DNA from 4 places in the Mesorhizobium australafricanum genome. Region 1 is predicted to be linked to each of the others. Evidence: predicted binding sites of a transcription regulator. Region 1 holds the regulator's gene; each other region holds the start of a gene.
The links. The regulator PhoB, encoded in region 1, activates phosphate uptake and scavenging genes when phosphate is short. The targets are predictions, from matches to a motif close to TGTCATNNANCTGTCAT.
Positions count from the first base shown of each region.

Region 2: the regulator PhoB is predicted to act here: its motif matches at 6,216-6,232, upstream of RFM98_RS14010 (BtaA family protein).
Region 3: the regulator PhoB is predicted to act here: its motif matches at 5,763-5,779, upstream of RFM98_RS09415 (ceramide glucosyltransferase).
Region 4: the regulator PhoB is predicted to act here: its motif matches at 3,447-3,463, upstream of phnF (phosphonate metabolism transcriptional regulator PhnF).

Region 1 covers NZ_JAVIIT010000012.1:23,359-31,285, reverse strand. Annotated here, with positions in the region: gene RFM98_RS21750 (sugar ABC transporter permease) at 1-615, opposite strand, end outside; gene xylF (D-xylose ABC transporter substrate-binding protein) at 860-1,900, opposite strand; gene RFM98_RS21740 (ROK family protein) at 2,171-3,406, shown strand; gene phoB (phosphate regulon transcriptional regulator PhoB) at 3,632-4,321, opposite strand; gene phoU (phosphate signaling complex protein PhoU) at 4,337-5,044, opposite strand; gene pstB (phosphate ABC transporter ATP-binding protein PstB) at 5,064-5,867, opposite strand; gene pstA (phosphate ABC transporter permease PstA) at 5,864-6,715, opposite strand; gene pstC (phosphate ABC transporter permease subunit PstC) at 6,719-7,705, opposite strand; gene pstS (phosphate ABC transporter substrate-binding protein PstS) at 7,773-7,927, opposite strand, start outside.
Region 2 covers NZ_JAVIIT010000006.1:166,586-174,512, reverse strand. Annotated here, with positions in the region: gene RFM98_RS14035 (lytic transglycosylase domain-containing protein) at 1-300, opposite strand, end outside; gene RFM98_RS14030 (peptidoglycan recognition protein family protein) at 486-1,253, opposite strand; gene RFM98_RS14025 (TerB family tellurite resistance protein) at 1,250-1,969, opposite strand; gene RFM98_RS14020 (hypothetical protein) at 2,101-2,307, opposite strand; gene RFM98_RS14015 (hydantoinase B/oxoprolinase family protein) at 2,484-6,116, shown strand; gene RFM98_RS14010 (BtaA family protein) at 6,242-7,540, shown strand; gene RFM98_RS14005 (class I SAM-dependent methyltransferase) at 7,537-7,927, shown strand, end outside.
Region 3 covers NZ_JAVIIT010000004.1:30,174-38,100, reverse strand. Annotated here, with positions in the region: gene RFM98_RS09445 (magnesium and cobalt transport protein CorA) at 1-783, shown strand, start outside; gene RFM98_RS09440 (GcrA family cell cycle regulator) at 918-1,436, opposite strand; gene RFM98_RS09435 (aspartate aminotransferase family protein) at 1,794-2,993, shown strand; gene argF (ornithine carbamoyltransferase) at 3,011-3,922, shown strand; gene RFM98_RS09425 (Hsp33 family molecular chaperone) at 4,034-5,062, shown strand; gene apaG (Co2+/Mg2+ efflux facilitator ApaG/CorD) at 5,263-5,655, opposite strand; gene RFM98_RS09415 (ceramide glucosyltransferase) at 5,879-7,024, shown strand; gene RFM98_RS09410 (O-succinylhomoserine sulfhydrylase) at 7,059-7,927, opposite strand, start outside.
Region 4 covers NZ_JAVIIT010000009.1:102,356-110,282, reverse strand. Annotated here, with positions in the region: gene RFM98_RS18855 (alpha-D-ribose 1-methylphosphonate 5-phosphate C-P-lyase PhnJ) at 1-488, opposite strand, end outside; gene fosX (FosX/FosE/FosI family fosfomycin resistance hydrolase) at 763-1,182, opposite strand; gene RFM98_RS18845 (carbon-phosphorus lyase complex subunit) at 1,179-2,291, opposite strand; gene phnH (phosphonate C-P lyase system protein PhnH) at 2,293-2,904, opposite strand; gene phnG (phosphonate C-P lyase system protein PhnG) at 2,904-3,365, opposite strand; gene phnF (phosphonate metabolism transcriptional regulator PhnF) at 3,493-4,239, shown strand; gene RFM98_RS18825 (zinc-binding alcohol dehydrogenase family protein) at 4,463-5,479, opposite strand; gene RFM98_RS18820 (ABC transporter permease) at 5,544-6,509, opposite strand; gene RFM98_RS18815 (sugar ABC transporter ATP-binding protein) at 6,506-7,927, opposite strand, start outside.

The DNA of each region.
Region 1 (7,927 bases):
CGCCGGGCCGCCGCCCATCAGCTGGAAGGTAGCGTCGAGCGGCGCCACCGTCTGGCCGCTGGTGACCCACCAGGCAGCACCCCGCCATACCAGCAGTCCGCCCAGCGTCACGATGAAGGCCGGCACTTCGAGATAGGCGATGATGAAGCCCTGGAAGGCGCCGATGAGCAGGCCGAGCGCCAGGCCGATCAGCAACGCCAGGATCCAGATCCAGGGATTGCCCAATTCAAGCCCGACGAAGCGCACCAGGAAATGCACCTGGGCAAAGCCCATGACCATGCCGATCACGCCTTCGGCCGATCCGACCGACAGGTCGATGTTGCGCGTGACGATGACCAGCACCATGCCGGAGGCCATGATCGCCACGGCCGAAGTCTGCACCGACAGGTTCCAGAGATTGCGCGGCGTCAGGAAGGTGCGGCTGTCGAAGTCGAGCGGATTGACGCCAAGGCGCAGGCTGGAGATGACATGCAGCCCGGTCCAGATCAGGAGCAGCGCGCCGATCATGCCGAGCATGCGTGTGTCGAGCTCGGTTGCCTTCAGGAACCGGGCGGCGGCGCTTAGTTCCGATGCACGCGCGGTGTCTGCCTGTGAGGGAGACGTCGTGTCGGTCATGATTTCCTCCCGCCGGCTTGCCCGTCTGGCGCGGATGCCGGAGCCAAGCCTAGAAGCTATCCGCCAGAGGCGGAAACACAAATCTTATTGAAAAAACGCCGCGGCTTTGAAGCAATTCCAGGAAAAGTGTTTGACGGTTTTCCGTCCGGAATTGCGGCGGTTAAAGGGCCGGGAGGTTCAATGGCAAAACACTGAACCCTCCCGGCGCCGCGGCGCAAGTGTTGAGATCGAACGTCGGCAAAGCTTAGTTGCAGACCTTGACGCTGCCGGCGGCAACGCCTGCGCAAACCTCGTCCTTCTTGATCCAGCCAGCGTCGATGACGACGTTGAGATTGTCCTTGGTGATGGCGATCGGGGTCAGGAACAGCGACTTGACGGTGTTGCCGCCGGGCGTCGTGAAGTCCTTGGCGCCGGCGATGTCGGCCATCTTCTTGCCGTCGGCGAGCTGCGAGGCGATCTCCGCGGCGTTCTTGCCGAGCTCGCGCGCGTCCTTCCACACCGACACGGTCTGCGTGCCGAGCGCGATGCGGTTGAGCGCCGCGTGGTCGCCGTCCTGGCCCGAGACCGGAACGGTGCCGGCCAGGCCTTGAGCCGTCAGCGCCGCGACGACGCCGCCGGCGGTGCCGTCATTGGCCGCCACGACCGCATCGACCTTGTTGTCGTTGGCGGTCAGGAACTGCTCCATGTTCTTCTGCGCGTTGGCGGGCAGCCAGCCGTCGGTATAGGCCTCGCCGACATTCTTGATCTTGCCGCTGTCGATGGCTTCCTTCAGCACTTCCATCGAGCCCGAGAACAGGAAGTCGGCGTTCGGATCGGCGCCCGAGCCCTTGATGAAGACGTAGTTGCCTTCAGGCTTGGCCTTGAACACCTCGCGGGCCTGCATGCGGCCGACTTCCTTGTTGTCGAAGGTCAGGTAGAACACGTCCTTGTTCTCGATCAGGCGGTCGTAGCCGACGACCGGGATTCCTTCATCGAGCGCCTTCTGCACCGCCGGCCCGATCGCCGAGGCATCCTGCGCCAGGATGATCAGCGAGTTGGCGCCCTGCGAGATCAGGCTTTCGACGTCGGTCAGCTGCTTGCCCGGATTGGACTGCGCGTCGGCGGAGATGTACTTGTCGCCCGCGGCCTCGATTGCCTTCTTCATCGCCGCTTCGTCGGTCTTCCAGCGCTCTTCCTGGAAATTCGACCACGAGACGCCGATCACCTTGCCCTTCGCCTCGGCGACCGACGCCAGCGTCAGCGACATGGCAACGCCCGCCAGAATGGCGGCTGCGAATTTCTTCATGATATCCTCCCTGCGCCCTGTGCGGCGCGACCCAGACTGGCCCGAAGGCCGGCACAGAGGCTTTTTTTCGAGCCTCAAAAAAATAGTGATCCAGCGAAACGACGCTGTCAACCGCGATTCTGATGGCCTTTGATGGGTCCCGGCATTTTTTTCGACGTTCGCAATAAATAATGACATCGGCTTTGGCTTCTGCCACTATTGCTGGGGTGTCAGCGACAGGCCATGGCATCATCACAAGGCCGCGATGACCCGGGAGGACGGTGCGAGATAATGTCGGTCGGAATCCGCCACGACGATTTGCGCCGGCGCAACCGCGCCATGGTGATTTCGGCCGTGCGCCGCGCCGGCCAGCCATCGCGGACGGAGATTGCCGCCACCACCGGGCTCAGCCACTCGACCATTTCGGCGATTTCCGCCGATCTGATCCAGGAGGGCATTCTCACCGAGAGCAAGGCCAACGAGCCGACGGCGTTGAAACGCGGCCGCCCGCAGATCGGCCTGGCGCTGAACCCCGAAGCCGCCGCGGTGCTGACCGTGGTGCTGTCGCTGAACTTCCTGTCGGTCGCCGTCATCGACTATGCCGGCCAGGTGATTGCCGAGGAACAGCAGCGCCTGGACACGCTTGTCATGCCGCGCGACGAGCTGATCGGCGCATGCATGGCAATCGTCCGGCGCCGGCTGCAGGATCCCGACCTCGACGTCGGCAGCGTCGCCCGCATCGCCATGGGCATTCAGGGCATCACCGATTCCCGGGCGCGCGCCATGCTGTGGTCGCCGATCACCCCGCTGACCGACATTCCTTTTGCCGACATCCTCGAGAAGGAATTCGGCATCCCCGCCACCATGGAGAACGACTGCAACATGATGGCGGTGGCGCTGCAATGGCGCGATCCCGAGCGCTATCGTGACGATTTCATCGCCATCCTGCTCTCGCACGGCATTGGTATGGGCCTAGTGCTCAAGGGCGCGCTGTTCACCGGCACCCATTCCTCGGGCGGCGAGTTCGGCCATATGATCCATCGTCCGGGCGGCGCGCTTTGCCGGTGCGGCCGCCGCGGCTGCGTCGAGGCCTATGCCGGCAACTATGCGATCTGGCGCAGCGCCATGAAGATGAGCGAGGACGCCGAGCCGGTCGACGTCGGCGACGCCGACATGCGGGCGCTTGCCGCGAAGGCCCGGCAGGAGGACGGTCCGGAGCGGGAGGCGTATCGCCGCGCCGGCGAAGCGCTTGGCTTCGGTCTCGGCAGCCTGTTCGCCCTGATCGATCCGGCGCCTGTCGCCATGGTCGGCGTCAGCGCGGCCGCCTTCGACCTGATCGAGCCGGCGCTGAGAGAAGCGATCGCCCAGACCGCCGGCGGCCAGCACTCGAAATCGATCTCCTTCGACACCGAGCCGAACGAATTGCCGCTCATCCGCGAAGGCTGCGCCGCCCGCGCGCTGACCTTCGTCGACCAGGAGATTTTCGCGCCCGGGGGCCAGGCGAGAGCGGGCAAGCACGTCGCATGAACGGCAGGCTCAAGCGCCGGGATATGCTGAGATTCAGGTCAGGCCGAGTCGAGAATGGTGGATTCCGACAACCGGCCTACGCCGGCCGTAGCCTTCATAGGGCGGAAACACTTATGAGCGCTTCGGCCGGCGAAGGCCGGAACGGAGCGTACTTAAGTACGTGAGTACCGGAAGCGCAGGAAGCCGCCATTCGCAGGCCGGCCTCACCTGAATATCGGCATATCCCTAATCTTCCCTGATCGCATAGCCCGCCCCGCGGATGGTGCGGATGACATCGGGCATGCGGCCGTTGTTGACGGCCTTGCGCAGGCGCCCGACATGCACGTCGACCGTGCGCTCGTCGATATAGATCGTCTCGCCCCAGACATTGTCGAGCAGTTGACTGCGCGAGAATACCCGGCCGGGATGACGCATCATGAATTCGAGCAGCCGGAACTCGGTCGGGCCGAGCCTGATCTCGCTCTTCTTGCGGTAGACGCGATGCGATTCGCGGTCGAGCACGATGTCGCCGACCTTGAGCACGCTGGACAGCACCTCCGGCTTGGCGCGACGCAGCAGCGCCTTGACGCGGGCCATGAACTCCGGCGTCGAGAACGGCTTGACCAGATAGTCGTCGGCGCCGGTCGAGAGGCCGCGCACACGGTCGCTTTCCTCGCCGCGCGCCGTCAGCATGATGATCGGCAGCCGCTCGGTCTCGGGCCGCATCCTGAGGCGCCGGCAAAGCTCGATGCCGGAAACGGCCGGCACCATCCAGTCGAGCACGAGCAGGTCGGGAACGTTTTCCTGAAGGCGGATTTCGGCCTCGTCGCCGCGGGTCACCACTTCGACCTGGTAACCCTCGGATTCGAGATTGTAGCGGAGCAGCACCCCCAGCGGCTCCTCGTCCTCCACCACCATGATGCGTGGCGCGATCATTGCAGGTTACCCTTGTCAGGCCGCCGGCGCCGACATTGCCGTCTCGTCCTGCTTCGGGCGATTCGCGGGCAACTGGATGCCGGTCAGCACATAGTAGGCGTTCTCGGCGATGTTGGTCACATGGTCGCCGATGCGTTCGAGATTCTTGGCGCAGAACAGAAGATGCGTGCAAGCGGTGATGTTGCGCGGATCTTCCATCATATAGGTCAGGAGCTCGCGGAAGACGGAGGTGTATTTGACGTCGATGCGCTCGTCGTCGTTGCGAAGCTTGGCCAGCGCCGTGGCGTCGCCCACCGTATATTCCTGGATCACGGCCTGGACCTGGATCAGCACCAGCTGCGCCATGGAATCGATCGAATGCGTGAGGTCGCGCGGCGCCGCGCTGACGCCGACCGAACCTACGCGCTTGGCGATGTTCTTGGCAAGGTCGCCGATGCGTTCGAGGTCGCCCGCCATGCGGATCGAGCCGACCACGTGGCGAAGATCGTCCGCCATCGGCTGCCGCTTGGCGATGAGCGTGATGGCGCGGTCGTCAAGCTCGCGCTGACGCGCGTCCATGATGGCGTCGTCGGAGACGACGCGCTGCGCCAGCGCATTGTCGGTCTCGAGCAGTGCCCTGGTCGAGGCGCCGACCATGGAGCCTGCGAGATCGCCCATGTCATTGATAAGCCGGCTGATCTGCCTCAAATCCTCGTCGAAGGAGGCGACGGTATGTTCGGCCATAATGATGTCCTCGATGAACTCAGCCGAAGCGGCCGGTGATGTAGTCCTGCGTGCGCTTCTCGCGCGGCGAGGTGAAGATCTTCTCGGTCCGGTCGAACTCCACCAGCTCGCCAAGATACATGAACGCCGTCTGCCGCGACACGCGCGCCGCCTGCTGCATGTTGTGGGTGACGATGACGATCGTGTAGTCGACTTGCAACTCGTCGATCAGCTCTTCGATCTTGGCCGTCGACAGCGGATCGAGCGCCGAGGCCGGTTCGTCGAGCAGGATGACTTCCGGCTTCACCGCCACGGTGCGGGCGATGCACAGGCGCTGCTGCTGACCGCCGGAAAGGCTCAGTCCGCTGGCGTTGAGCTTGTCCTTGACCTCGGTCCAGAGCGCGGCGCGCTTCAGCGCCTGCTCGACGCGGCTGTCCATCTCGGCCTTGCTGATCTTCTCATAGAGCCTGACGCCGAAGGCGATGTTTTCGTAGATCGACATCGGGAACGGCGTCGGCTTCTGGAACACCATGCCGATCTTGGTGCGCAGCAGGTTGAGGTCTTGCGAGCGGTCGAGGATGTTCTTGCCGTCGAGCAGCACCTGCCCTTCCGCGCTCTGCTTCGGATAGAGCTCGTAGATGCGGTTGAGCACGCGCAGCAGCGTCGACTTCCCGCAGCCCGACGGCCCGATAAAGGCGGTCACGCTGCGCTCGGGCAGGGACAGGTTGATGTCCTTCAGCGCCTTCGACTGGCCATAGTAGAAGTTGAGGTTCTTGACCTCGATCTTGGCCTTCTCGACTGTCGTGTCGGCTACGTTCAGGTCGGTGGACAACATCGGTTTCATCTGTCCTCTCTGCGTCCGGTTAGGCTGCGGGCGATGATGCTCAGCCCGAGAACCGTCAGGGTGATTATGAGTGCGCCCGTCCAGGCCAGTTGCTGCCATTCCTCATAGGGGCTGAGAGCGAACTGGAAGATGGTCACCGGCAGGCTGGCCATCGGGGCATTGAGATTGCTCGACCAGAATTGGTTGTTGAGCGCGGTGAAGAGAAGCGGCGCCGTCTCGCCGGAGATGCGGGCGATCGCCAAAAGGATGCCGGTGACGATGCCTGACATTGCCGCGCGATAGGCGACCGAGCGGATCACCACCCAGCGCGGCGCGCCGATGGCGGTGCCCGCCTCGCGCAGCGCGTTGGGCACAAGGTTGAGCATGTCCTCGGTGGTGCGCACCACGACGGGGATCACCAGGATGGACAGCGCGACGGCGCCGGCAATCGCCGAGAAGTGCCCCATCGGCCGCACCAACAGCTCATAGACGAACAGGCCGACGATGATCGAGGGCGCCGACAACAGGATGTCGTTGATGAAGCGCACCACCGTGGTGAGCTTCGAGAAGCGACCATACTCGGCCATGTAGGTGCCGGCCAGCACGCCGATCGGCGTGCCGACGACGATGCCGATGATGGTCATCATGATGCTGCCGTAGATGGCGTTGAGCAGGCCGCCGGCATCGCCGGGCGGCGGCGTCATTTGCGTGAACACGGCCAGCGATACTCCGGAGAGCCCTTTGTAGAGCAGGGCGCCGAGGATCAGCGCCAGCCAGGCGAGGCCGATGCCCGCCGCGACGACGCATAGCGCCATCATCACGGCATTCTTGCGCTTGCGGCTTTGGTGAAGCGATGCGGCTGTCGACATCGATCAGGCTCCCGTGCGGCTATCGATGCGCAACAGCATGTAGCGTGCGAGCGCGAGGATGATGAAGGTTATGATGAACAGGATCAGGCCGAGCGCCACCAGCGAGGACGTGTAAAGCGCGCCATCGGCCTCGGTGAATTCATTGGCGATCGTCGCCGATATTGTCGTGCCCGGCGCAAACAGCGAGGCGCTGATGCGATGCGCGTTGCCGATGACGAAGGTCACGGCCATCGTCTCGCCGAGCGCGCGGCCAAGGCCGAGCATGACGCCGCCCATGATGCCGACGCGGGTATAGGGGATGGTCACGCGCCGGGTCACTTCCCAGGTCGTGCAGCCGATACCGTATGCCGATTCCTTCAGCACCGCCGGCACGGTGTCGAACACGTCCTTGGTGATCGAGGTGATGAACGGCAGCACCATGATGGCGAGGATCAGCGACGAGGTCAGCAGGCCGATGCCGTAGGGCGGGCCGGCAAACAGGCTGTTGAGGCCGGGGATGCCTTTGAAGAGCCAGATGACGAAGGGCTGGACCGTCGTCTGCAGGAACGGCGCGAAGACGAACAGGCCCCAGATGCCGTAGATGATCGAGGGAATGCCTGCGAGCAGCTCGACCGCGATGGCGATCGGGCGCCTAAGTGGACGCGGGCAGAGCTCGGTCAGGAAGATGGCGATGCCGATACCGATCGGCACGGCGATGATGATGGCGATGGCCGAGGTGACGACGGTGCCATAGATGGGCGCCAAGGCGCCGAAATTCTCGGTGACCGGATTCCAGGATTCGGTCGTCAGGAAGGATACGCCGAATTTCGACAGCGCTTCCCACGATCCGGCGATCAGCGAGATGGCGACCCCGCCGAGAAGAACCAGCACGAGGATGGCGGATGCGCGCGTGGCCGCCCGGAAGACCGTATCGGTCAAGGCGAAACGGCGCACTGTCGCTTCCCTGGTCCGCACGGCGGACAAAGTCGCGGCTTCGGAAACGGCGGTCATCTAGCCCCTCGCATTTCGAAAGAGAGACGGGAGGGCACCGGAAGCGCCCTCCCTCGTTCCATAGGAATTACATGCCGGAGTAGAGCGGCTTGCCGTCCTTGTCGACGATGTCCTTGCCCCACATTTCCTCGACGCTCTTCACGACCGCGTCGGGCATCGGGACGTAGTCCAGTGCGCCGGCCATCTCGTCGCCCTTGGCGTAGGACCAGGCGAAGAATTTGA
Region 2 (7,927 bases), on a different contig from region 1:
CAGGTCGATCTTGCCAGTATGGATCGAAGCTGTCGTGGTGAGATCAATTGTCTTTCTGCCGCGCCTGGCGCGCTTGGCCGTCGATTTCGCGGCCCTGGTCGCGGCAACCTTCTGCACCTTAGCCGGAGCTCTTTTGATCTTTGGCGCCGCCTTGCTGCCTGAGGCCGCCTTGGTCGTCGTGGGGGTGACGGCAAGGCCATTGTCTGCCCGAAGGCTCAAAGGGGCACTGCTTGCCGGATTGAAGGCAAAGCTTATTACTCCGGCAGCAACAGCTGCCGCTACAACGGTCAATTTTTGCATGTAGTCCTGTTCTGTTAAAACCGCGCGAAGAAATTCACGCAGTTACGCCAATTCAACGTCGGAGCATCCGGGGGGATAGACGTCCGACGACTTGCGGGAGAGGCATTTGGCGGTGGAATTGGCGGCAATGAAGGCGGCGCAATTCACTTTAAGTGACAGATTGTAATTTAAGGGGCCCAGCGCGATTATTTGGCGAGGGCTATCCTTACGGAAGCTAACAGCCTCTCCAGCGTGCGGGTCGTCGAACTGTCCGCCACGCCATCAACCAGACGCCGCCGGAAATGCCGCTGGAACGCCGCCACCACGATTTCCGTCTGCCGGTCGTAAATACCCGATATCTCAACGCCATAACCATAGAGCGCCAACATCGACTGCAGTGCCTCGACATCGGAGCCGGTGTCACCAGCCTTCAGCGCAGCGCCCGGTTTTATCGGAGCCGCCGTTACAAGGTGACCGACACCGGCCACGAACAGCGCCTTCCAGGGGAATTTCTCGCCCGGGTCGACCTTGCGGCCCGGAGCCACGTCCGAGTGCGCCAGCACCCTTGCGGAAGGAACGGAATAACGGTCCACGATACCCGCGCATAGGTCGATCACGGCGTCGATCTGCCGTCTGGGGAAGGCCTTGTAGCCCAGCGAATGCCCGGGGTTGGCGATCTCGATGCCAATCGAACAGGAGTTGATGTCGGTTCGCCCGAGCCAGGAGCTCTTGCCGGCATGCCACGCACGATCGCTCTCGCGCACCATCTGAATGATACGGCCGTCCTCATGAACAAGGTAATGCGAGGATACTTCGCTTGCCGGATCGCATAGCCACGCCTCGGCACCGGCGCCGCTTACCATCCCCGTATAATGCAGCACGATCATGTCGGGCCTCAACGTCCCGAGGCGCGGACCGAAATTCGGCGACACCCGGACCTCCGCACCTGGCTGGTCGGGCAGAAAACCGCTCATACCTGCCTGAGGCCCCGCTCGATCATCTCATAGGCGGCATTGATCGCCGCGACCCTGGTCGTGGCGATCTTGATGAATTCCTGCGGCAGACCGCGCGCGATCAATCTGTCGGGGTGATTGTCCGATATCAGCTTGCGATAGCGTTTCCTGATTTCCTCGAACGGCTTGCCGCGCTCGATGCCCAGCACGACATAGGGATCGGCGGCGCCTAGATTGACGTGCCGCGACAGGATCGCCTCGTAATGCGTCTCATCGATCCGGAAAATCTCGGCGATCCGGTGCAGAAACTGCCCTTCCCGCTCATGGACGAGGCCGTCTGCCTTGGCGATATGGAACAGACCGTCAAGGATGTCTTCCAGCATCATGCAGTTGGCATGGCCGGAACCGCAGAGTTGCGCCATCCGCCGGGCGTAGATCTCGAACCCGGCAACGTCCTGCTGAGCGATGTCGTAAAGCCGCGCCACATTGCGTGTCTCGCTTGGCGGCACTTCGAAGATTTCCTGGAAGGCGCGCACTTCGTCCTGCGTGACGATACCGTCGGCTTTAGCCATCTTCGCCGAGAGCGCGATCATCGCCACCGAGAAGGCAACGCGCCGGCGCAGGTCCGGATCGCCCGAATACACGGTACGCACGGCTTCGACGACGTCCGCGACGCCCGAGGACGCCGACGACGATACACGAGCGATGAAGTCGCCGAGGCGGTCCCAAATCGACATGCCGGCTTCATAGTGCGAACCGGGCGGTCCTATCAAGCCGGGACGATGCCGCAGGTGTGATCGGCGACATCCGGATCGACGCAAAAAGAAGGCCGGCAATACCGGCCTTCCTCGATATTATCGATCAGCTCCTACTTCGCAGGCGCGGCAGGAGCCGGATTTGTTGCCGGAGCCGGTTCGGCGGGCTTCGAAGCGTCAGGCGAAACCGGCTTCATCGGCTGCTCGTTGGCCGGGGGATTGGTGCTCTGCGTGGTGGTCTTGTCGGTACCACTGTCGCTACAAGCCGCGACCCCCAGCAGGGCGAGCGCCGAAACAGACGCCAGAATGAGCTTCTTCATGGTATCTCTCCTTCAACAAACGCTCACGTTTCGGTGAGCGGTCCCAAAGGAAATGCATCAGCAGGCGCGTCGGTTTCGTAACGTTGCGTTTCCATGTGTAACATCAACTTGCGATTGCTGGCGCCGGAATCCCGAACTAACAGAACATACGCTCGAAAACATAATGGATCAGCAGAATGCCGGCAGCCGAAAAGACAGGGAAATGGGATTTCTGGATCGACCGCGGCGGCACCTTCACCGACATTATCGGTCGTGATCCGCGAGGTCGGCTGCACCCTCGAAAGCTGCTGTCCGAGAATCCCGAGGCCTATGCGGACGCCGCTATCCAGGGCATCCGCGACCTGTTGGGTTTGAAAGCCGGCGCGGTCATTTCCGCCGACCCGATCGGCGACGTCAAAATGGGCACCACTGTTGCCACCAATGCGCTGCTCGAGCGCAAGGGCGATCGTGTGCTCCTGCTCATCAGCAAGGGTTTTCGCGACGCTTTGCGTATCGCTTACCAAGCGCGGCCGGATATCTTCGCCAAGGAGATCATCCTGCCCGAGCAGCTCTATGAGCGGGTGATCGAGGTCAATGAGCGCGTGCGCGCCGATGGCTGCATCGAGCGATTGCTCGACATCGCCGCGTGCCGCCCGGCGATCGAACAGGCCAAGGCCGACGGCATCGACGCGGTCGCCATCGTCTTCATGCATGCCTGGAAATACCCAGACCACGAAAAGGCCGTGGCAAAGGTCTGCCGCAAGATCGGCTTCAGCCAGATCTCGGTTTCTCACGAGGTCTCGCCGCTGATCAAGCTGGTCGGCCGCGGCGACACCACCGTGGTCGACGCCTATCTGTCACCGATCCTGTCGCGCTATGTGCAGCGGGTGGCCGGCGAACTGGGTGCCGGTCCGCGTCTGATGTTCATGATGTCGTCGGGCGGTCTCACCGCCGCCGACATGTTCCAGGGCAAGGATGCGCTGCTTTCGGGACCGGCGGGCGGGGTCGTCGGCATGGTCGAGACGGCGAAGCTCGCCGGCTTCGACAAGGTCATCGGCTTCGATATGGGCGGCACCTCGACCGACGTCGCCCATTATGACGGCGAATATGAGCGCGCCTTCGACACCGAGGTCGCCGGCGTGCGCATCCGGGCCCCGATGATGCGCATCCACACGGTCGCCGCCGGCGGCGGCTCGATCGTGCATTATGAAGCGGGCCGCTTCCGCGTCGGCCCGGATTCCGCCGGCGCCAATCCCGGCCCGGCCGCTTACCGGCGCGGCGGCCCGCTCGCCGTCACCGATGCCAACGTCATGCTCGGCAAATTGCAGCCCGATTTCTTCCCGGCGATTTTCGGCGCAGGCCAGGACCAGCCGCTCGACGTCGGGGTGGTTCGCGAAAAATTCACGGCACTTGCCGCCGCAATCGGCGATGGCCGGACGCCCGAGGCCGTCGCCGAGGGTTTCATCACCATCGCCGTCGAGAACATGGCCAACGCCATCAAGAAGATCTCGGTGCAGCGCGGCTACGACGTCACGGAATATCTCTTGAACTGTTTCGGCGGCGCCGGCGGCCAGCATGCCTGCCTGGTTGCCGACGCGCTCGGCATGGAAGCCGTGCTGATCCACCCCTTCTCCGGCCTGCTTTCAGCTTACGGCATCGGCCTCTCGTCGGTCTTCGCCTCGCGCCAGCAGGGTCTGCTGCAGCCGCTTGCCGAGGAATCGCGTGCGGCGATCGAGGCACTGATCGTGGCCTTGCGCAGCGAGGTTGTCGCCGAGCTTGGCGAGCAGGGCATTGCCGGGGACGCGGTTTCAACGAAGCCTGTCCTGCATATCCGCTATGACGGCACCGACACGGCGCTGCCGGTGAATTTCGAGCACGGTTCGATCTTCCGTGCCAGAAGCGATTTCGAGGCCGCGCATAAGGCACAGTTCGGATTCGTCTATGACGACAAGCCGATCGTCGTGGAGACCGTCGCCGTCGAAGGCATGGAAGCCGCTCGACAGGACAAGGCCGAAGGCTACGCGCCTGCCGGACCGGCGAGGACCGAGGCCAAGCCTTTGGAAAACCGGGGCTTCTATACCGAAGGCCGCTGGCACGAGGCTGGCGTCTACCGCCGCGAAGACCTGCGGCCATCCCACACGGTCGCCGGACCCTCGCTGATCATCGAACCGAACCAGACCATCGTCGTCGAGCCGGGCTGGCGTGCCGAGATCACCAATCTCAACCACGTCGTGATACGCCGCACGGAAAGAAAGGCGCGTGCCGCCGCACTTGGCACCGAAGCCGATCCGGTGATGCTGGAAGTCTTCAACAACCTCTTCATGTCCATCGCCGAGCAGATGGGCGTGACGCTGCAGAACACCGCCTATTCGGTCAACATCAAGGAACGGCTCGATTTTTCCTGCGCCGTCTTCGACCGCCACGGCGCGCTGGTCGCCAACGCGCCGCATATGCCGGTGCATCTGGGCTCCATGGACCGTTCGGTCGAAACCATCATCCGACTGAATTCCGGCGACATCCATCCCGGCGACGTCTTCGCGCTCAATGCCCCCTATAATGGCGGCACGCATCTGCCCGACATCACGGTGGTGACGCCTGTCTTCGACGATGCGCGCAAGGAAATCCTGTTCTGGGCGGCCTCGCGCGGCCATCATGCCGATGTCGGAGGCACCGCGCCCGGCTCGATGACGCCTTTGGCCACAACGGTCGACGAGGAAGGCGTGCTGTTCGACAATTTCCGCATCGTCGATCGCGGCCGCTTCCGCGAGAAGGAGTTGGAGACCCTGCTGACCGACCATCCTTATCCCGCGCGCAATCCCACCCAGAACATCGCCGACCTGAAGGCGCAGATCGCCGCCAACGAAAAGGGCGTGGCGGAATTGCGCAAGATGGTCGCGCATTTCGGCCTCGATGTCGTCGAAGCCTATATGGGCCATGTCCAGGACAACGCTGCCGAGAGCGTGCGCCGCGTCATCGAGCGGCTTCCCGACAGCGCGGCTTACGAATACCCCACCGACACCGGCCAGGTGATCAAGGTCAAGATCACCGTCGACCGTCAAAAACGCGAGGCGACCGTCGATTTCACCGGCACGTCGCCGGTGATGAAGAATAATTTCAACGCGCCGGAGCCCGTCGCCCGCGCCGCCGTGCTCTATGCCTTCCGCGTCATGGTTGAGGACATGATCCCGATGAATGCCGGGTGCCTGAGGCCGATCAACATCATCATCCCCGATGGTTCGATGCTGAAGCCCGCCTACCCTGCCGCCGTCGTCGCCGGCAATGTCGAGACCTCGCAGCATGTCACCAATGCGTTGTTTGGCGCGATGGGCGCCATGGCCAACGCGCAAGGTACGATGAACAACCTCACCTTCGGCAACAAGAAGTACCAGTATTACGAGACGATCTGCTCCGGCTCGCCGGCCGGTCGGGTGAATTCGGGACGCGGCTTCGCCGGCACCTCCGGCGTTCACACCCACATGACAAACTCGCGGCTCACCGACCCGGAGGTGCTGGAACTGCGCTTCCCCGTCGTGCTGGAAGACTTCCACATCCGCGAGGGCTCCGGCGGCAAGGGCAAGTGGAACGCCGGCGACGGCACCAGGCGCACCATCCGCTTCCTCGAAAGGATGGAGTGCGCGATCCTGTCCTCACACCGAAATCGCCCACCCCAGGGCCTTGACGGCGGCGGAGATGGCGAGGCGGGCTCGACCAGCATCAGGCGCAATGACGGGTCGACCGACGTCTTGAAAGCCTGCGACCAGACCACGCTCAACGCCGGCGAGGCCGTCATCGTCACCACGCCGACACCCGGAGCGTTCGGAAAAGCCTGATACCTGTCGCCCAAAAGTGCGCAGCGATTTTGGAACGACGACATGCATGGAAGCGAGGCTAAGGCGCGTCCATCGCGAAGCGCCTCGGCGTCAGCCTGCCGTCAACAGGCTGTCACCTGCCTGTCATGACGCTGCGGTACCCGCTTGCGCCAACGCAAACGGGGAATCACCTTGCGATGTCGGACGTATCCGGAGAACTCGTTTATCGCCGAGGCAAGGAAGTCGGAAAGGCCGTCTACCAGAACCGCGCATTGTCGAAGGACGGCATTTCCGAGCGGCTTTTCGCTTTCCTGTTCTCCGGCCTCGTCTATCCGCAGATCTGGGAAGATCCGGATGTCGACATGGAGGCCATGCAGCTCGGCGCCGGCCACCGGGTCGTCACAATCGCCTCGGGCGGCTGCAACATTCTGGCTTACCTGACCCGCTCGCCGGCCAGGATCGACGCCGTCGATCTCAATGCCGCGCATGTCGCGCTGAACCGCATGAAGCTGGAAGCGGTGCGCCACCTGCCGTCGCAGGGCGACCTGTTCCGCTTCTTCGGCGCCGCCGACACCAGCCACAATTCGGATGCCTATGACCGCTTCATCGCGCCGCATCTAGATCCGGTCAGCCGCCACTACTGGGAGCACCGCAGCTGGCGCGGCCGCCGCCGCATCTCGGTCTTCGACCGCAACTTCTACCAGACCGGCCTGCTCGGCCTCTTCATCGCCATGGGCCATCGCGTCGGCAAGCTGTTCGGTGTCGACCCGGCCGGCATCATGAAGGCGCAGAACATCGGCGAGCAACGCCGCTTCTTCAACGAGGAGCTGGCGCCGGTCTTCGACAGGAAGCTCCTGCGCTGGGCGACCTCACGCAAGGCTTCGCTGTTCGGCCTCGGCATCCCGCCGGCCCAGTACGACTCGCTGATCACCTCCGGCGACGGCTCGATGGCGAGCGTGCTCAAGGCACGGCTGGAAAAGCTCGCCTGCGACTTCCCGCTGAAGAACAATTACTTCGCCTGGCAGGCCTTTGCGCGCCGCTATCCGCAACCCGGCGAGGCCGCGTTGCCTGCCTATCTGGAACAGCGCAACTACAAGACGATCCGCGACAACATCGACCGCGTCGCCATTCACCACGCCAATCTGATCAAGTTCCTGGCCGCCAAGGATGCGGGTAGCGTCGACCGTTTCGTCCTGCTCGACGCCCAAGACTGGATGACCGACGACCTGCTCAACGATTTGTGGACCGAGATCACCCGCACCGCCTCGGTCGGCGCCCGCGTCATCTTCCGCACCGCGGCCGAGCCCAGCCTGCTGCCCGGCCGCCTCTCCAACTCGCTGCTCGACCAGTGGACTTATGAGAACGAGGCTTCGCGCGAATTCTCCGCCAGGGATCGCTCGGCCATCTATGGCGGCTTCCACCTCTATGTGAAGCGCGCCGCATGAGCACGACCGAGCTGCCGGCCAGCCATGCTGAGCTTATGGACGGCGTCTACCGCTGGCAGCGTCACATCTACGACCTGACCCGCAAATACTACCTGCTCGGCCGCGACCGTCTGATCGACGGGCTGGACGTGCCGCAAAATGGCACCGTGCTGGAGCTTGGCTGCGGCACCGGCCGCAACATCGCGCTTGCCGCCCGCCGTTACCCCAACGCCCGCTTCTTCGGCCTCGATATCTCCGCCGAGATGCTGGAGACGGCGAATGCCTCGATCGCTCGTGAAGGTCTCGCGGCACGAGTCAATCTGGCGCGCGGCGATGCCACGGATTTCGATGCCAAGGCGCTTTTCGACACCGCACAGTTCGATCGCGTCTTCGTGTCCTATTCGCTAT
Region 3 (7,927 bases), on a different contig from region 1:
GCCGAGCATCCGCATGCGCGCCCGAAGATCGAGCAATATGGCGACGCCCTGTTCATCGTCGCCCGCACCGCGCAATTGATCGACGGCCGCGTTACTTTCGGCGAGACGCATCTGTTCGTCGGCACCGGCTACATTGTCAGCGTCCGGCACGGCCCGTCGACCTCCTACGCCGCCGTGCGCCAGCATTGGGAAACCTGCCCGCATTCGCTCGCCAAAGGCGAGGACTTCGTCCTCTACGCCATCCTCGATTTCATCGTCGACAATTACATGCCGGTGCTGGAACAGATCGAGGACGAGGTCGAGGCGATCGAGGACAAGGTGCTTTTGAAGCCGATGACCGGTTCCGATATCGAGCGGCTTTACATGTTGCGCCGCGATCTGCTGCGGCTGCGCAACGCAGCCCTGCCGCTGGTAGAGGTCTGCCGTCGGTTGACCAGCGCCGACCTGCCGCAGGTCCATGCCGCCATGCATCCGCTGTTTCGCGACGTGACTGACCACATCCGCACCGTGCAGGAAAAGATCGACTCCCTGCGCGAGGTTCTGGCCTTCGCTTTCGAAGCCAGCCTTCTTGTCGGACAGAGCCAGGAAACCGCGATCTCCAAGAAGCTCGCCTCATGGGCCGCCATTCTGGCGGTACCCACTGCCTTCGCCGGTATCTACGGCATGAATTTCACCGACATGCCTGAATTGAAGATGGAATATGGCTATCCCATCATTCTGACGGCGATGGCCATGATCTGCTCATTCCTTTACTGGCGGTTCAAGAAGAATGGATGGCTGTGAAAAAAGCGAATAGCGAGTAGCCAAATAGGGACAAACGAAGCTTGCGCCGTACTCGGATGCCAGCACCGTTCTATTCGCTATTCGCTATTCGCTATTCGCTATTCGCTATTCGCTATTCGCTATTCGCTATTCGCTCAGCGCGCCCGCCGCCGTTCCGCCGCCGGCTGGAACGCGACACGGGAATGATACTTGCAGTACGGTCCCGTTTCGGCGGCGTCGTTGCCGCAGAAGCTGAAATCTTCCGACAGCGGATCGCCGTTCGGCCATTTGCAGGTGCGTTCGTTGAGCTCGACGAGCTGCAGGTGCCGCGAGATCGGCACCACGACGTTCTCGACCGGACGGATGTAATGACGCGCCACTGGCTCAGCGTCGAATTGTATCTGCAGCGCCGTTGCGCCGACGGAAGCCGTCACATGGCGCGAGGTGCTGGCGGCGCGAGCCACCGATTTCTGCATCGAGGCGCCTTGCGCCACCTTCTTCTGGCGTGCCGGGGCGGCCGTCGCGCGGCCGCGGCCCGACAGCTTCAGGCGATGCACCTTGCCGATGACGGCGTTGCGGCTCACTCCGCCAAGCTGTGCGGCAATCTGGCTGGCGCTCAGACCCTCCGACCACAATTTCCTGAGAAGTTCTACCCGCTCGTCAGTCCAGTTCATGAGACCGCGCTCCTGCTGAAGCGTGCGGCAGCCAGAATCCTTTCCCGAGCCGGCTCTCGCCGGGCAAACGACACCACATGTACCGGGTGATCTAGGTCCGCCGCACGAAATATAGTTATTTCTCGACTACAAATACCTTATGCGCTGACTCGGTGACAAGAGTCCCAAAGGCAACACCGATTCGGTTTTTACGGTTTTCCCCAACTTGCGGCCTTATCACGTGCCGGCGTGGCGTCAGGGGCTTGCCACGCGCTTCTGCGTGACGTTTTCGTTGACTTCATGGCCGAAAAACATGATAAGCCGCAAAGGCCGCCGCATTGGCGGCTTTTTTGATTTCCGGTTCCGGAGACGCATATAATGAGCGGTTCGGCGCTTTACGAGACCTTTGCTCGCGCACCCCTGGCTTTCGACCGTGGGGAGGGGACCTGGCTGGTCACCGACAAGGGTGAGCGATATCTCGACTTCGCCGGCGGCATCGCGGTGAATTCGCTGGGCCACAGCCATCCGCATCTCGTCGCGGCGCTCACCGAGCAGGCCGCCAAGCTCTGGCACGTCTCCAACCTCTATGAGATCCCGGAGCAGCGCCGGCTGGGCGAGCGGCTGGCCGATGCGACCTTTGCCGACAAGGTGTTCTTCACCAATTCGGGCGCCGAGGCGCTGGAATGCGCCATCAAGACGGCCAGGCGCTATCAGTTCGTCAAGGGCCATCCCGAGCGTTTCCGCATCATCACCTTCGAGGGCGCCTTCCACGGCCGAACACTGGCGACGATCGCCGCCGGCGGCCAGTACAAATATCTCGAAGGCTTCGGCCCGAAGGTCGAGGGCTTCGACCAGGTGGCTTTCGACGACATCGACGCGGCTGAAAAGGCGATCACGCCGGAGACCGCGGCGATCCTGATCGAGCCGGTGCAAGGCGAGGGCGGCATACGCCCGGTGCCGACGCAATCGCTGAAGCGGCTGCGGCAACTCTGCGACAAGCATGGCCTGCTTTTGATATTCGACGAAGTCCAGTGCGGCATCGGCCGCACCGGCAAGCTGTTCGCGCATGAATGGACAGGCGTCACGCCCGATCTGATGGCGATCGCCAAGGGCATCGGCGGCGGCTTTCCGATGGGCGCCTGCCTTGCCACCGACGAGGCGGCGACCGGCATGACGGCCGGCGTGCACGGCACGACCTTCGGCGGCAATCCGCTGGCGATGGCAGTCGGCAATGCCGTGCTCGACGTTGTTCTGGCCGACGGCTTCCTGGAGGACGTGCAGCGCAAGGCGCTGCTGCTGAAACAGGGCCTTGCGGCAGTCGCCGACGAGTTTCCCGATGTTATCGAAGGCATCAGGGGAACCGGCCTTATGCTGGGCCTGAAATGCGCCATGCCCAACACCAAGGTGAACATGGCGCTGCGCGACCAGCACCTGCTTGCCGTGCCGGCGGGCGACAATGTCATCCGCCTCCTGCCGCCGCTCACCGTCACCGACGACGAGATCGGCGAGGCGCTGAAGCGAATCCGTGGCGGCGCCAAGGGCCTGACCGACGCGATAGCGGCCGAAGCCGCGAAATAATTTCTGGAAACCTGCCGATGAGTGTTCGCCACTTCACCGATCTATCCGCCGTTTCGGCGGGCGACCTGCGCATCATGCTGGACGACGCGGTGGCGCGAAAGACCAGGCTCAAGGCCGGGGAGCGTTCAAAGCCGCTCGATGGCAAGGTACTGGCCATGATCTTCGACAAGCCGTCGACGCGCACGCGCGTGTCCTTCGATGTCGGCATGCGCCAGCTCGGCGGCGAGACCATCATGCTGACCGGCACCGAGATGCAGCTCGGCCGCTCGGAGACCATCGCCGACACCGCCAAGGTGCTGTCGCGCTATGTCGACGCCATCATGATCCGCACCACCTCGCATGACCGGCTGCTGGAACTCACCGAGAACGCCACCGTTCCGGTCATCAACGGGCTGACCGACGACACGCATCCCTGCCAGCTCATGGCCGACGTCATGACCTATGAGGAGCATCGCGGTCCGGTGGCCGGCAAGACCTTCGCCTGGACCGGCGACGGCAACAATGTGCTGCATTCGCTGCTGGAAGCCTCGGCACGGTTCCGTTTCAACTTGAATGTCGCGGTGCCGGAAGGCAGCGAACCTTTCGAGAAATATGTCGATTGGTCGAAGGCCAATGGCGGCAAGGTTCGCTTTTCGCGCTCGGCCGAAGAAGCCGTCGACCAGGCCGACTGCGTCATCACCGACAGCTGGGTCTCGATGGGTCAGGAACACCGCGCCCGAGGCCACAACGTCTTCCTGCCCTATCAGGTCAACGCGGAGCTGATGGCCAAGGCCAAGTCCGACGCTTTGTTCATGCACTGCCTGCCGGCGCATCGCGGCGAGGAGGTCACCGACGAGGTCATCGACGGGCCGAATTCGGTGGTCTTCGACGAGGCCGAAAACCGACTGCACGCCCAGAAGGCGGTGCTGGCCTGGTGCCTGGGCGCTTGATCCGACGCGGCCGGTACGGGGATGTCGACTTGATCCGGGGATATGTGATGCCTATTTGGGGGCCATCACGTAAATTGAACGCGCTTCGACGCATGCGGCTCACCGGGCGGCATGGCTGCGCCCCGGAGTATTGTCATGTTGGAAACCCAGACTTTGGCTGAGCATAAACCCCAACTCGGTGAATTCGGCTTCGCCGGCGACGATCATGTCGTGCCTTACGAGGTCGCGCCGCTCGATGTGCGCGGCCGCACCGTGCAGCTCGGGCCGATGCTCGACGCTATTTTGAGCCGCCACGATTATCCCGAGCCGGTCGCCCGCCTGCTGGCGGAAGCCTGCGTGCTCACCGTGCTCCTCGGCACCTCGCTGAAGTTCGAAGGCAAATTCATCCTGCAGACCCGCACCGACGGGCCGGTCGACATGCTGGTGGCTGATTTCACCACGCCGCATGCGTTGCGCGCCTATGCGCGCTTTGATGCCGACCGGCTGCAGGCCCTGATCGCCGCCGGCGAGACCTCGCAGCAGACGTTGCTTGGCAACGGCGTGCTGGCTTTAACCATCGACCAGGGCGCGCATACGCAGCGCTATCAGGGCATCGTCCAGCTCGACGGTACCTCGCTTGAGGACGCCGCGCGCACCTATTTCCGCCAGTCGGAGCAGATCCCGACCGAAATCAGGATGTCGGTCGCCAAGCTGGTCACGCCCGGCCCGGCCGGCGCGCGCGAACAGTGGCGCGCCGGCGGCATCCTGGCGCAGTTCCTGCCGCAGTCGCCGGAGCGCATGCGCATTCCCGATATTTCGGGCGGCGACGGCGATCACCGCGAGGTGGCGGACCATCCGGCCGACAATTCCTGGCAGGAATTGCTGGCGCTGCTCGGCACGATCGAGCCGACAGAGCTGATCGATCCGACCGTGGGCGCCGAGCGGCTGCTCTACCGGCTGTTCCACGAACATGGCGTGCGCGTTTTCCGCGGCGTTCCGGTCGCCGACCAGTGCTCCTGCTCGCGCGACAAGATCCGCGGCATCCTCGAAGGCTTCTCGGCTGAGGAGATCAAGGACTCGACCGAAGACGGCGGCATCCATGTCGCCTGCGAGTTCTGCTCGACGCAATACGACTTCGACCCGGCTGAGTTCGTGAAGTAAGCCTCTTCCTTCTCCCCGTTTCACGGGGAGAAGGTGCCCGAAGGGCGGATGAGGGGCAGCGCGAACGTTGGTGAAGATGGCGTCCGCCATGCGTGGCCTTCCTCTGCCTCAAGGAAAATCCCAGAGGCTTGGCGCCGCCCCTCATTGCCCTGCCGGGCATTTCTCCCCGTAAACGGGGAGAAAGAGGCTGTCGCCGACGTCTAATTCACCGTCCGCCTGGTCCCCGGCATATCGAGCGAGAAGGCGGGAATGGCGATATCGAACGTCTCTCCGCGGCCGTTTCGCATCGTATAGTGGCCGACCATGATGCCCGACGGCGTCGAGAGCGGGCAGCCTGAGGTGTACTGATAGCTGTCGCCGGGGTTGAGTTCCGGCAGGTCGCCGACGACGCCGGCGCCGCGCACCTCCTCGACACGGCCTCGGCCGTCGGTGATGTGCCAATAGCGCGACAAAAGCTGCACGAACTCGTCGGAGCGGTTGTCGATCGTCACCTGATAGCCCCAGACATAGCGGTTCTCGGACGGATCGGATCGGTCCTCCAGGTAGAAGGGCCTGACCAGCACTTCGATGTTGCGCGTCACTGCGCGATACATGGGCTACTCCGGTTGCCGCCACAGGGGAATGTCTGCAGCACTTCGCTGTTATCACGCGAGGCCGCTGGCCGTCCTGCCGGCCTTTAAGCGCAAGTGCCGAAAAACAATGTCATTTAAGTGACACATGACAATGTTGGTGTGCACGAACCGTGCCGGGCGACTCGGGCGCTCTGTCGACTGATGAAACGGCCGCATGCGGCCTTTCGGGAGTGACCAGATCTCGATGGAACCGACTATCGCAGCCGCGCTCGCTTCGTCAGCCCTTCTTCTCTGCAATCTCACCAGCATTCTGCTCGCCTCGTCGCGGCTGAAACGGCGGCGTGCCATCGTGCCGCCCGCCGTCGCGCAGCCGCCGGTCTCGATCATCGTGCCGTCGCGCGGCGTCGAGCCGTTCACGCAGGAGACCTTGCAGCGCGCCTTCTCGCTCGACTGGCCACGCTATGAGCTGATCTTCTGCGTTGCCCACGCCGAAGACCCGGTGGTCAAGCTCATCAATGCGGCGATCGCGCGCTACCCGAAGGTTCCGGCGCGGCTTCTGATCGGCGACGACCGCATCAGCGCCAATCCCAAGCTCAACAACTGCGTCAAGGGCTGGCAGGCGGCGCGGCACAATTGGGTGATCCTCGCCGATTCCAACGTGCTGATGCCGACGGACTATGTCCAGCATCTGATGGCGGCATGGCGCCCAGGTACCGGGCTCGTCTGCTCGACGCCGATCGGCTCGCGGCCGGACGGTTTTTGGGCCGAAGTCGAATGCGCCTTCCTCAACACGCTGCAGGCGCGCTGGCAGTATGCCGGCGAAGCGGTTGGCCTCGGCTTTGCCCAGGGCAAGAGCATGCTTTGGAACAAGCCGATGCTCGACGCCAATGGCGGTATTCAGGCGCTTGGCGCCGAGATCGCCGAGGACGCGGCCGCCACCAAGCTGGTCAACAGCATGGGCCTGCGCGTCAACCTCGTCGCCTCGCCCTTCGAGCAGCCGCTCGGCCAGCGCACGCTAGCCGAGATCTGGTCGCGCCAGGCGCGCTGGGCGCGGCTGCGTCGGGTCACATTCCCGCTGTTCTTCGCGCCCGAGATCCTGACGGGCGCCGCGATGCCGCTGCTGCTGGCGCTGATTGCCGCGGCAAGCGCCGGGGTCAGCCTGCCTGGCACGGCCTTGTGCGTGCTGGCTATCGCTTATCTGCCGGAATGCCTGCTGGCCTCGGCCAAGGGCTGGTATCTGTCGCCGCGTAGCGTCACCGCGATGATCGCGCGCGACGCGATGCTGCCCGCCATCTGGGCGCGCGCCTGGTTCGGCGGCGCCGTCGAATGGCGCGGCAACGCCATGACCATCAGCACCAAGGCGATGACCGAACTGGAAGAGCTCGCCTGAAGTCTTATGGTCGCGGCGAGCGCCGCGACAGGTCTTATTTGGCCGCCTTCAGCGCCTGTTCGACGTCGGCCAGCAAATCGTCGGTGTCCTCCAGACCGACGGAGAGCCTGAGCGTACCAGGCCCGATGCCGAGCTCGGCGCGCGCCTCGTCGCTCAGGTTTTTATGCGTCGTCGTCGCCGGATGGGTGATCAGGCTCTTGGCGTCGCCGAGATTGTTGGAGATCAGCACGATGTCCAGCGCGTTCTGCAAGGCGAAGGCCGCCTGCTTGCCGCCCTTGACGTCCAGGCAGATCAGCGTCGAGCCGCCCGACATCTGCTTCTTGACGATATCGGCCTGCGGATGGTCGGCGCGGCCCGGATAGATGACGCGGGCTATCTCCGGCCTGCCGGCCAGGAAATCGGCGATCTTGCCTGCACTTTCGGTCTGCTGGCGCACGCGCAGCGGCAGCGTCTCCAGGCCCTTGAGCAGCGTCCAGGCATTGAAGGGCGACAGGCTCGGGCCGGTGTGGCGGAAATAATCGTGCAGGTTCTCGTCGATCCATTTCTTGTCGGACAGGATGACGCCGCCAAGGCAGCGGCCCTGGCCGTCAATATGCTTGGTCGCCGAATAGACCACGATATGGGCGCCGAGCTGCAGCGGCTTTTGCTGCAGCGGGGTGGCGAAGACATTGTCGACGATCAGCCGGGCGCCGATTGAATTGGCAAGTGCTGCGACTGCCGTGATATCCACCACCTCCAGCGTCGGATTGGTGGGGCTTTCCAGGAAGAACAGCTTGGTGTTCGGCCTTATCGCCTTTTCCCAATTGGCGATGTCGGTGCCGTCGACCAGCGTCGCCTGGATGCCGTAGCGCGGCGCCAGTGTCTCGACCACCCAGCGACAGGAGCCGAACAAAGCGCGCGCCG
Region 4 (7,927 bases), on a different contig from region 1:
TTGGCAATGTCCTCGTAGAGCTTCACATGCATGAGGCCGTATTCCTCCAGCGCATGCATCTTGCGCGTCTCGGTCTCGCGCGGCTCGAGAAAGCGCAGCGGCTCGGGGATCGGCACCTGGTAGACCAGCACCTGGCCGGCAGTCAGCGGCTGTTCCGGAATACGGTGGCGGGTCTGGATGATCGAGGCCTTCGCCGTCTCCGTCGTGACGGCGACCTTGGCGACCTTCCTGAAGAAGGCGCGGATCGAGACGGCGTTGGTGGTGTCGTCGGCGCCCTGGTCGATGACTTTCAGCACATCGTCCGGACCGATGATCGAGGCGGTGACCTGGACGCCGCCGGTGCCCCAGCCATAGGGCATCGGCATCTCGCGCGAGGCGAAAGGCACCTGGTAGCCCGGGATGGCTATGCCCTTGAGGATCGCGCGGCGGATCATCCGCTTGGTCTGTTCATCGAGATAGGCGAAGTTGTAGGTGGCGATGTCAGTCATGGTGATACCATCCGCTTCGTGCTACCGAATTTACCTGCAAGGCGTGGAGACCGGACCGGATCGACATGAATTCTGCAGGATGGATGCACCTCGGGATCGTGTTGCTGGCGTTCGCCGGCGCCGTCGTCTTTTTTCTTCGGCGCAGGATTTTTCCGGCGCCAAGGGAAGGTTCCGGCAATTCCGAAAGTTGGTACGGCGGCGGTGGCTACGAGGGCCCCAGTGGACACTCCCACGATGGCGGTGGGCACGCCGGTCACGGCGGAGACAGCTGAGCTCATTGCGCGACCTCCAATTCCCTGGCGTAGCGCGCCAGCCGCTCGGCCAGCGTGCCGGTGTGCAGTTCGAACAGATGATTGTCGTCGTCGTGGAAGTAGATCGAACGGCCTTCGCCCTCGACGCGCGGGCGCGGCGTGCGCATGTCGAGGCCGAGTTTCTTCACGCGCTCGGCATAGCGGTCGAAATCGCCGTCATCGATCTTGAAGGCGATGTGGTTGTAGCTTCGCTCAGACAACGGCGCGCCCTCCATGATTGCGATCCAGAGATCGCCGATCAGGAAGAATTTTTCGCGCGACAGCGAGAACTTCCGGGCGCCGCTGTCATAGACCTCGCGCGCGTCGAAGACGCCGCTCAGGATGTCGCTCATGCGGTCGAGGTCGCGCACAACGAAAGTCATGTGGGAGAGGCCTTCGATCATTCGGCCGCCTCCCGCTTCTCCTCGCCGGTGCCGTCACGCTCGCGGGCGTCGTGCTCGGCGCGCATGCGGCGGACCAGACCGAGCTCGGCCTGGAAGTCGACATAGTGCGGTAGCTTCAGATGCTCGACGAAGCCGGTCGCCTGGACATTGTCGGAATGCGAGATGACGAACTCCTCGTCCTGCGCCGCGGCGACGACATCCTCGCCAAGTTCAGAGGCGCGCAGCGCCCGGTCGCACAACGCCATCGCCATGGCCTTGCGTTCGCTCTGGCCGAAGACAAGGCCGTAGCCGCGGGTGAACTGCGGCGGCGCCTTGGCCGAGCCCTTGAACTGGTTGACCATCTGGCATTCGGTGACGCGGATCGAGCCGAGCGGCACGGCGAAAGGCAGTTCCGGCACGTCCAGTTCCAGCTCGACCTCGCCGATGCGGATCTCGCCGACAAAGGGGTGGTTGCGGGCGTAGCCGCGCTGCGTCGAATAGCCGAGCGCCAGCAAAAAACCTTCGTCGCCGCGCGACAGCGCCTGCAGGCGGATGTCGCGCGCCATCGGGAACTGCAACGGCTCGCGCGTGATGTCGCCAGGCACATGGTCGAGCGGCATGTCGCCGTCGGCCTCGATCAGGCCTTCATGGGCGAGGATCGCGGAGACGCGCGGCATGGCTTCGGCCTCGGCCGGACGCTGCGCCGGCGTTTCGACTTCGGCGCCGGCGGCAAGCTCCGGATCGAGCAGGCGGTGGGTATAGTCGAAGGTCGGGCCGAGCACCTGGCCGCCGGGCAGGTCCTTGTAGGTGGCCGACACGCGCCGCTCGGCCTGCATGGCGCCGGTATCGACCGGATTGGTATAGCCGAAGCGCGGCAGCGTGGTGCGATAGGCGCGCACCAGGAAGATCGCCTCGATCATGTCGCCGCGCGCCTGGACGACGGCCAAAGCCGCAAGCTCGCGATCATAGAGCGAGCCTTCGCTCATCACCCGGTCGACGCCGAGCGCCAGCTGCTCGACGATCTGGTCGAGGCGCAGCGCCGGCACCGAGCGGTCGCCGCGGCGGCGATCGGCCAGCAGACGATGGGCGTTGGCAATTGCGGCTTCGCCGCCTTTTACCGCGACATACATGTCATGCCTCCATGGTCTTGACGCGGGTGGTGCGCGGCAGGCAGGCAAGGCTGCCGGGCGCCGCCAGGATGATGTCGACGCCGCGCGGGAACCGCTGGTTGTTCTGTTTCCACTGTTCGACGAAATGGCGCGGCATGCCGGTCGGCGCGATCATTGCCGTCTTTTCGATGCCGGGGCCTTCGAGCAGCAGCTTCGGGCCGGAGGCGAGATCGCTGGTGAGCAGGATCAGCGTCGTCGAGCGGTCGGGATATTCCTGCGTGCCTTGCGAGAAACCGTCGAGCGCCGCCATCTCCTTCGGATTGGCGATCAAGGCGAAATGCGCATCGGCCGGCGTGTTGGCCCAAGGCGCGCCGGTGTGAAAGCCGAGCCAGGCCTTGACCGAGGCTTCCGCCTGCAGCGGCGGATCGAGCCAGACCGGCGTGTCGTTGTCGCAGAGCGCCAGCGCCACAGCGCCGGCCGTTGCCGACAACGGCACCGGCGGATGAGCGAGTTGCGGCATGGCCTGGACCGTCCCGGGACGCGCCATCGCGTCCATGATGGCGCGGAACACGGCCTGGGCATTGAAGACCGGTTCGGCGAAACCGCCGTCGATCGATTGCGTGGCGATATTCATCAGTCCTCTCCGCGCACCATGGTGAAGAAATCCACTTTCGTCGCCGCCGTCTCGACGCGCCGCGTCTCGCGCGCCGCATCGAGCGCCGCCCGCAGAGGTGCGACTAGCTTCGTTTCGACCGCCTCGCGATGGGTTCGGTCCTGCCACAGCGCGTCGGCGATCGCCGCGAGCTTCGCCTTGCCCTTGTCCCGGCCGAGCGCATAGGAATGGCCGACCTGCCCGGATGGCAGCCGCACCGTGGCGCGGGTGACCGTCGCCTCGCCGACATTGAAGGGCGCGCCGCCGCCGCCGATCCGGCCGCGCACCGTCACCAGTCCGGTTTCGGGGCCGCGCAAAAGCTCCGCCTCGGAAGGCAGGCCGGACTCGTTCCACAGACGGGCGATGTCATCGGCCGCGGCATGTGCCAGCGTCGCCATCAAGGCCTTTCGCCCGGCCTGCTCGCGCGCTTCCTGTCCTCGCATGGCACCGCTCCTTGCATGCATAAAATTTGTCTATTGATATAGACAACTATACAAATTATACTTACCTCGTACCGAGAGTCCATGACGGGTGGATGACAAGGGCGGGAAAAATGCTTGGGGGCGATAAGTGACTGGACTGGCGGCGAGTATCGAAAGGCGCAACGGGGTGTCGCTGTGGCGGCAGATCGCCGACAGGATCCTGCAGGCGATTGCCAATGGCGATTTCGCTGAGAATGCGGCGTTGCCGCCGGAAATGGCGTTGGCGGAGCGCTACGGCGTCAACCGCCATACGGTGCGCAGCGCTATTGCAGCACTTGTGCAGGAGGGCGTGCTGAAGGCCGAGCAGGGGCGCGGCACCTTCGTCTTGTCGCGCAAGCGGCTGTCCTATCCGATCGGCGCGCGCACGCGCTTCTCGACCGGGCTGCAGGGGCAGACGACCGAGCGGCATATCGCGCTGCTGTCGTCATCGACCGAACCGGCCGGCCGGCGCATCGCCGAGGCGCTGGGTATAGCGAAGGGCGCGGCCGTCATCCGCCTGGAGACGCGCGGCGAGGCCGACGGCCACCCCGTGTCGCGGGCAACGACCTGGTTCGACGCCAAACGCTTCGCCGGTATTGAGGCGGCAATGGCGGAAACGGGATCGATCACTACCTCGCTCAAGCGCTTCGGCATCAATGATTATCTGCGGCACTCGACGGTGCTGTCGGCGCGCCATGCCGATGCCGACGATCTCGCCGCGCTGGATCTGCAGCCGGGCGCCATCGTGCTGGTCACCGTCGCCGTCAACGTCACGCTCGACGGCCAGCCGATCCAGTTCGCGGAGTCGAGGTTCCCGGCGGAACGGGTGGAACTGAGGCTCTTGGCCAACGATTAGCGTTCGACGCGTCATGTTCGGACGACCCCAGAGGTCGTCATCCACGGGCGGAGCGACGCGAAGCGGAGCGCAGACCCGAGGATCCATGCCGTAACCTTGATCGTAGAGCGCAGCGGAGCAGAATTCCGGATCGCTGCAACGCGTCGAAGTCACGGAATGGATCCTCGGGTCTGCGCTGCGTCGCTACGCTCCTTGCTCCGCCCGTGGATGACGAAGGGATGGATCACCCGACCTCGATAACCGCCTTGATCAGCCCTGACTTCTCATGCGCCCATCTGGCGAGGTCGCGCGGCGTTTGGGCAAGCGTCGTGCGATGGGTGACGAGCTTGTTCAACAGCACGGCGCCGTTGCGGATCGAGGCCGCGACATGGTCGAAATCGGCTCTCAGCGCATTGCGACTGCCGATCAGCGTCATCTCGCGCTTGTGGAATTCGGGGTCGGAGAAGGTGATGTCGTCCTTGACGACGCTGACCAGCACCAGCGTGCCGCCATGCGCGACATGGGCGAAGGCCGATTGCACGGATTGGGTGTTGCCGGTCGCGTCGAACACAAGGTCGAAACCTTCGCCGGCGGTTGCCTGCCGTACCAGCTCGGCAGGCGGTGCCATCGAACCGTCGAGCGCGGCGAAGCCGAGTTCCTTTTCGGCGAAGCCGAGGCGCTCGGCGCTCATGTCGAGCAGGCTGACCTCCAGCCCGGCAATGCGGGCGAAGATCGCCGTGCCGAGACCGATCGGACCGGCGCCGATGACCAGCGTGCGCTGGCCGGGCGTTCCGAGCGAGCGGCGTACCGCATGCGCGCCGATCGCCAGGAATTCGACCGCCGCGGCATCGGCCAGCGACAGGCCGTTTGCGGGATAAATGTTCTGTCCCGGCACCAGGATCTCGTCGCACATTGCGCCGTCGCGATGCACGCCCAGCACCTCGATCTTCACGCAGCAATTCGGCTTGCCATGCCGGCAGGCAATGCATTTGCCGCATGAAAGATAGGGGTTGATGACGACCGGCTCGCCGACAGCGAGATCGACCCCTTCCCCCTTCTCGACGATGGTGCCGGAAACCTCATGGCCCATGATGCGCGGATAGGCAAGGAAGGGATGCTTGCCTTCGAAGATGTGATAGTCGGTGCCGCAGATGCCGACATGGCTGACCGCGACGCGCGCCCAGCCGGGCGGAGGTGTACCTGGGTCGTCGCGGTCTTCGAGGGCAAGCTCGCCGGGCGAGCGGCAGACAACGGCTTTCATGGGCAATCCAAAAAAGAGCGCCGGCCTCGGTCGAACCGGGCCGGCGCGGAGTTTCAGGGAGGATTCATTTGCCGCGACGGCGCAGACCGTCGAAGTAGACGATGACAATGATCAGCACGCCGGTGATGATCCGCTGCCAGAAGGCGTTGACATTGAGCAGGTTGGCGCCGTTGTTGATGGTGGCGAGGATGAAGGCGCCGAGCAGCGGCCCGTGCACCGACCCGACCGCGCCGAAGAGCGAGGTGCCGCCGATCACCGACGAGGCGATCGCCTGCAACTCCCAACCTTCAGCCTGGGTCGGATTGCCGATGCCGATGCGGGCTGCCAGCAGGACGCCGACGAAGGCCGCGCACAGGCCGGACAGCGTATAGGCCATGTAGATGGTGCGCTGCACGTTGACGCCGGACAGGCGCGATGCCTCGGCATTGGAGCCGACCGAGAACAGATAGCGGCCCCAGCGGCTGTGATGCAGGAAGATGTAGGCCGGGATGCCGACAAGGATCACCATCCAGAAAAGATTGGGGACGCCGACGAAGGAATTGCGCGAGAACTCCTGGAAGGCGTCGTTGTTGATCGAGATGGAATTGCCGTTGGTCATCAACAGTCCGATGCCGCGCAGCGATGTCAGCGTCGCCAGCGTGATGATGAAGGGCGGCAGACCCATCTTGACGATGCCGAAACCGTGGAACAGGCCGATGGCGACGCCGACCAGAAGCGTGATCAGGATAGCGGCGAAGACCGGCACGCCCGCATTGATCAGCATTGCGGCGATGACGGTGGAGAAGCCGACCACCGCGCCGACGGAAAGATCGATGCCGCCGGTGATGATGACGAAGGTCTGGCCGACTGCGAGGATGGCGATCATCGAACCTTGACGCAGCAGGTTCGAGATGTTGTTGGCCGAGGCAAAGCTCGACGTCGCCAGCGACAGGATGACCCACAGCAGAACGAGCAGCGCCAGCAGCGTCAGCCCGAACAGGGCGTTGTAATTTCGCTTGGGCTTTTCGGCGGCGATGGCCTCGGTGCTCATGTCTGACCTCCCTGCTTTTCTTGTTTCTCGGCAAGCGCCTGCGTGAGAATTTCCTCGTGATCGGCGGTGCGGAAGCCATGCGTGGCGACCAGCTTGCCGCGCCGGAACACATGCAGCGTGTCGGCGAGCTCATAGACCTCGGGCAGATAGGACGAGATCAGGATGATGCCGGCGCCTTTCGACAAAAGCACGCTGAACAGCCGGTAAATCTCGGCCTTGGTGCCGACATCGACGCCCACCGTCGGCTCGTCGAAGATGAACAGCTTGGCGCCATGCGCCAGCCATTTGCCGATGACGATCTTCTGCTGGTTGCCGCCCGACAGGCTCGAGGCCAACGCATGGCGCGTCGGCGTCTTGATGCGCAGGTCGGCGATCTGGCGGTCGGCCTCGGCCTTCTCCTTGGCGCCGGAAATCAGCAGGTTGCTCGAAATGCGCTTGTAGATCGGCAGGGTGAGGTTCATGCCGACGGGCAGGTTGAGGCACAGGCCCTGGTCGCGACGGCTTTCCGGCGCCAGCGCCATGCCGAGCCGGATCGCGTCGTGCTCGGAATTGACCTGCACCTCCTTGCCTTGCCACAGGATCTGGCCGGCCGATTTCCTGTGGCGGCCGTAGAGCGTGGTGACGAACTCGCTGCGGCCGGCGCCGATCAGGCCGTAGAGGCCGACGATCTCGCCCGCGCGGACAGTCAGCGAGACGTTCTCGAAGCCTTTGCCCGAGAGGTTCTTCGTCTCGACGATCGTGGCGCCGGGGGTGTAGTGCTCCTTGTGGTAGATCTGCTCGATCGAGCGGTTGATCATGAGCTTGACCAGCTCGGGCTCGTTTGTCTCGGCGATGTTGCGGGTGCCGACGAGCGTGCCGTCACGCAGAACGGAGACACGGTCGGCGAGCTCGAACACTTCCTCCATGCGGTGGCTGATATAGATGATGGTGACGCCATCGCCCTTCAGCCGGCGGATCAGCGTGAACAGCTGGTCGGCCTCCTTGCGGGTGAGGTAGGCGGTCGGCTCGTCGAAGATCAGGAATTTGGTGCCGCGCACGGTGGCGCGGGCGGCGGCGATCAGCTGCTGCTGGCCGATGGTGAGATCGCCGAGCACGACATGCGCCGGCAGGTCGAAGCCGAGATCGTCGATGATCTTCTGCGCGTCCTTGACCATGGCGCGCTGCTGCAGGATGCCGAAGCGGGACTCCTCCTCGCCGAGGAACATGTTGGCGGCTACGGTGAGGTGGCGGCACAGCACCACCTCCTGGTGGACGGCGTTGATGCCCAGCGCCATCGCTTCATGAGGCGTCGCCAAAGCCGCCGGCTTGCCTTCCCAGACGACCTCGCCCGAGGTGCGGGGCATGACGCCGGTCAGAAGCTTGATGAGGGTCGATTTGCCCGCGCCGTTCTCGCCGACAATGGCGTGGATCTCACCCGC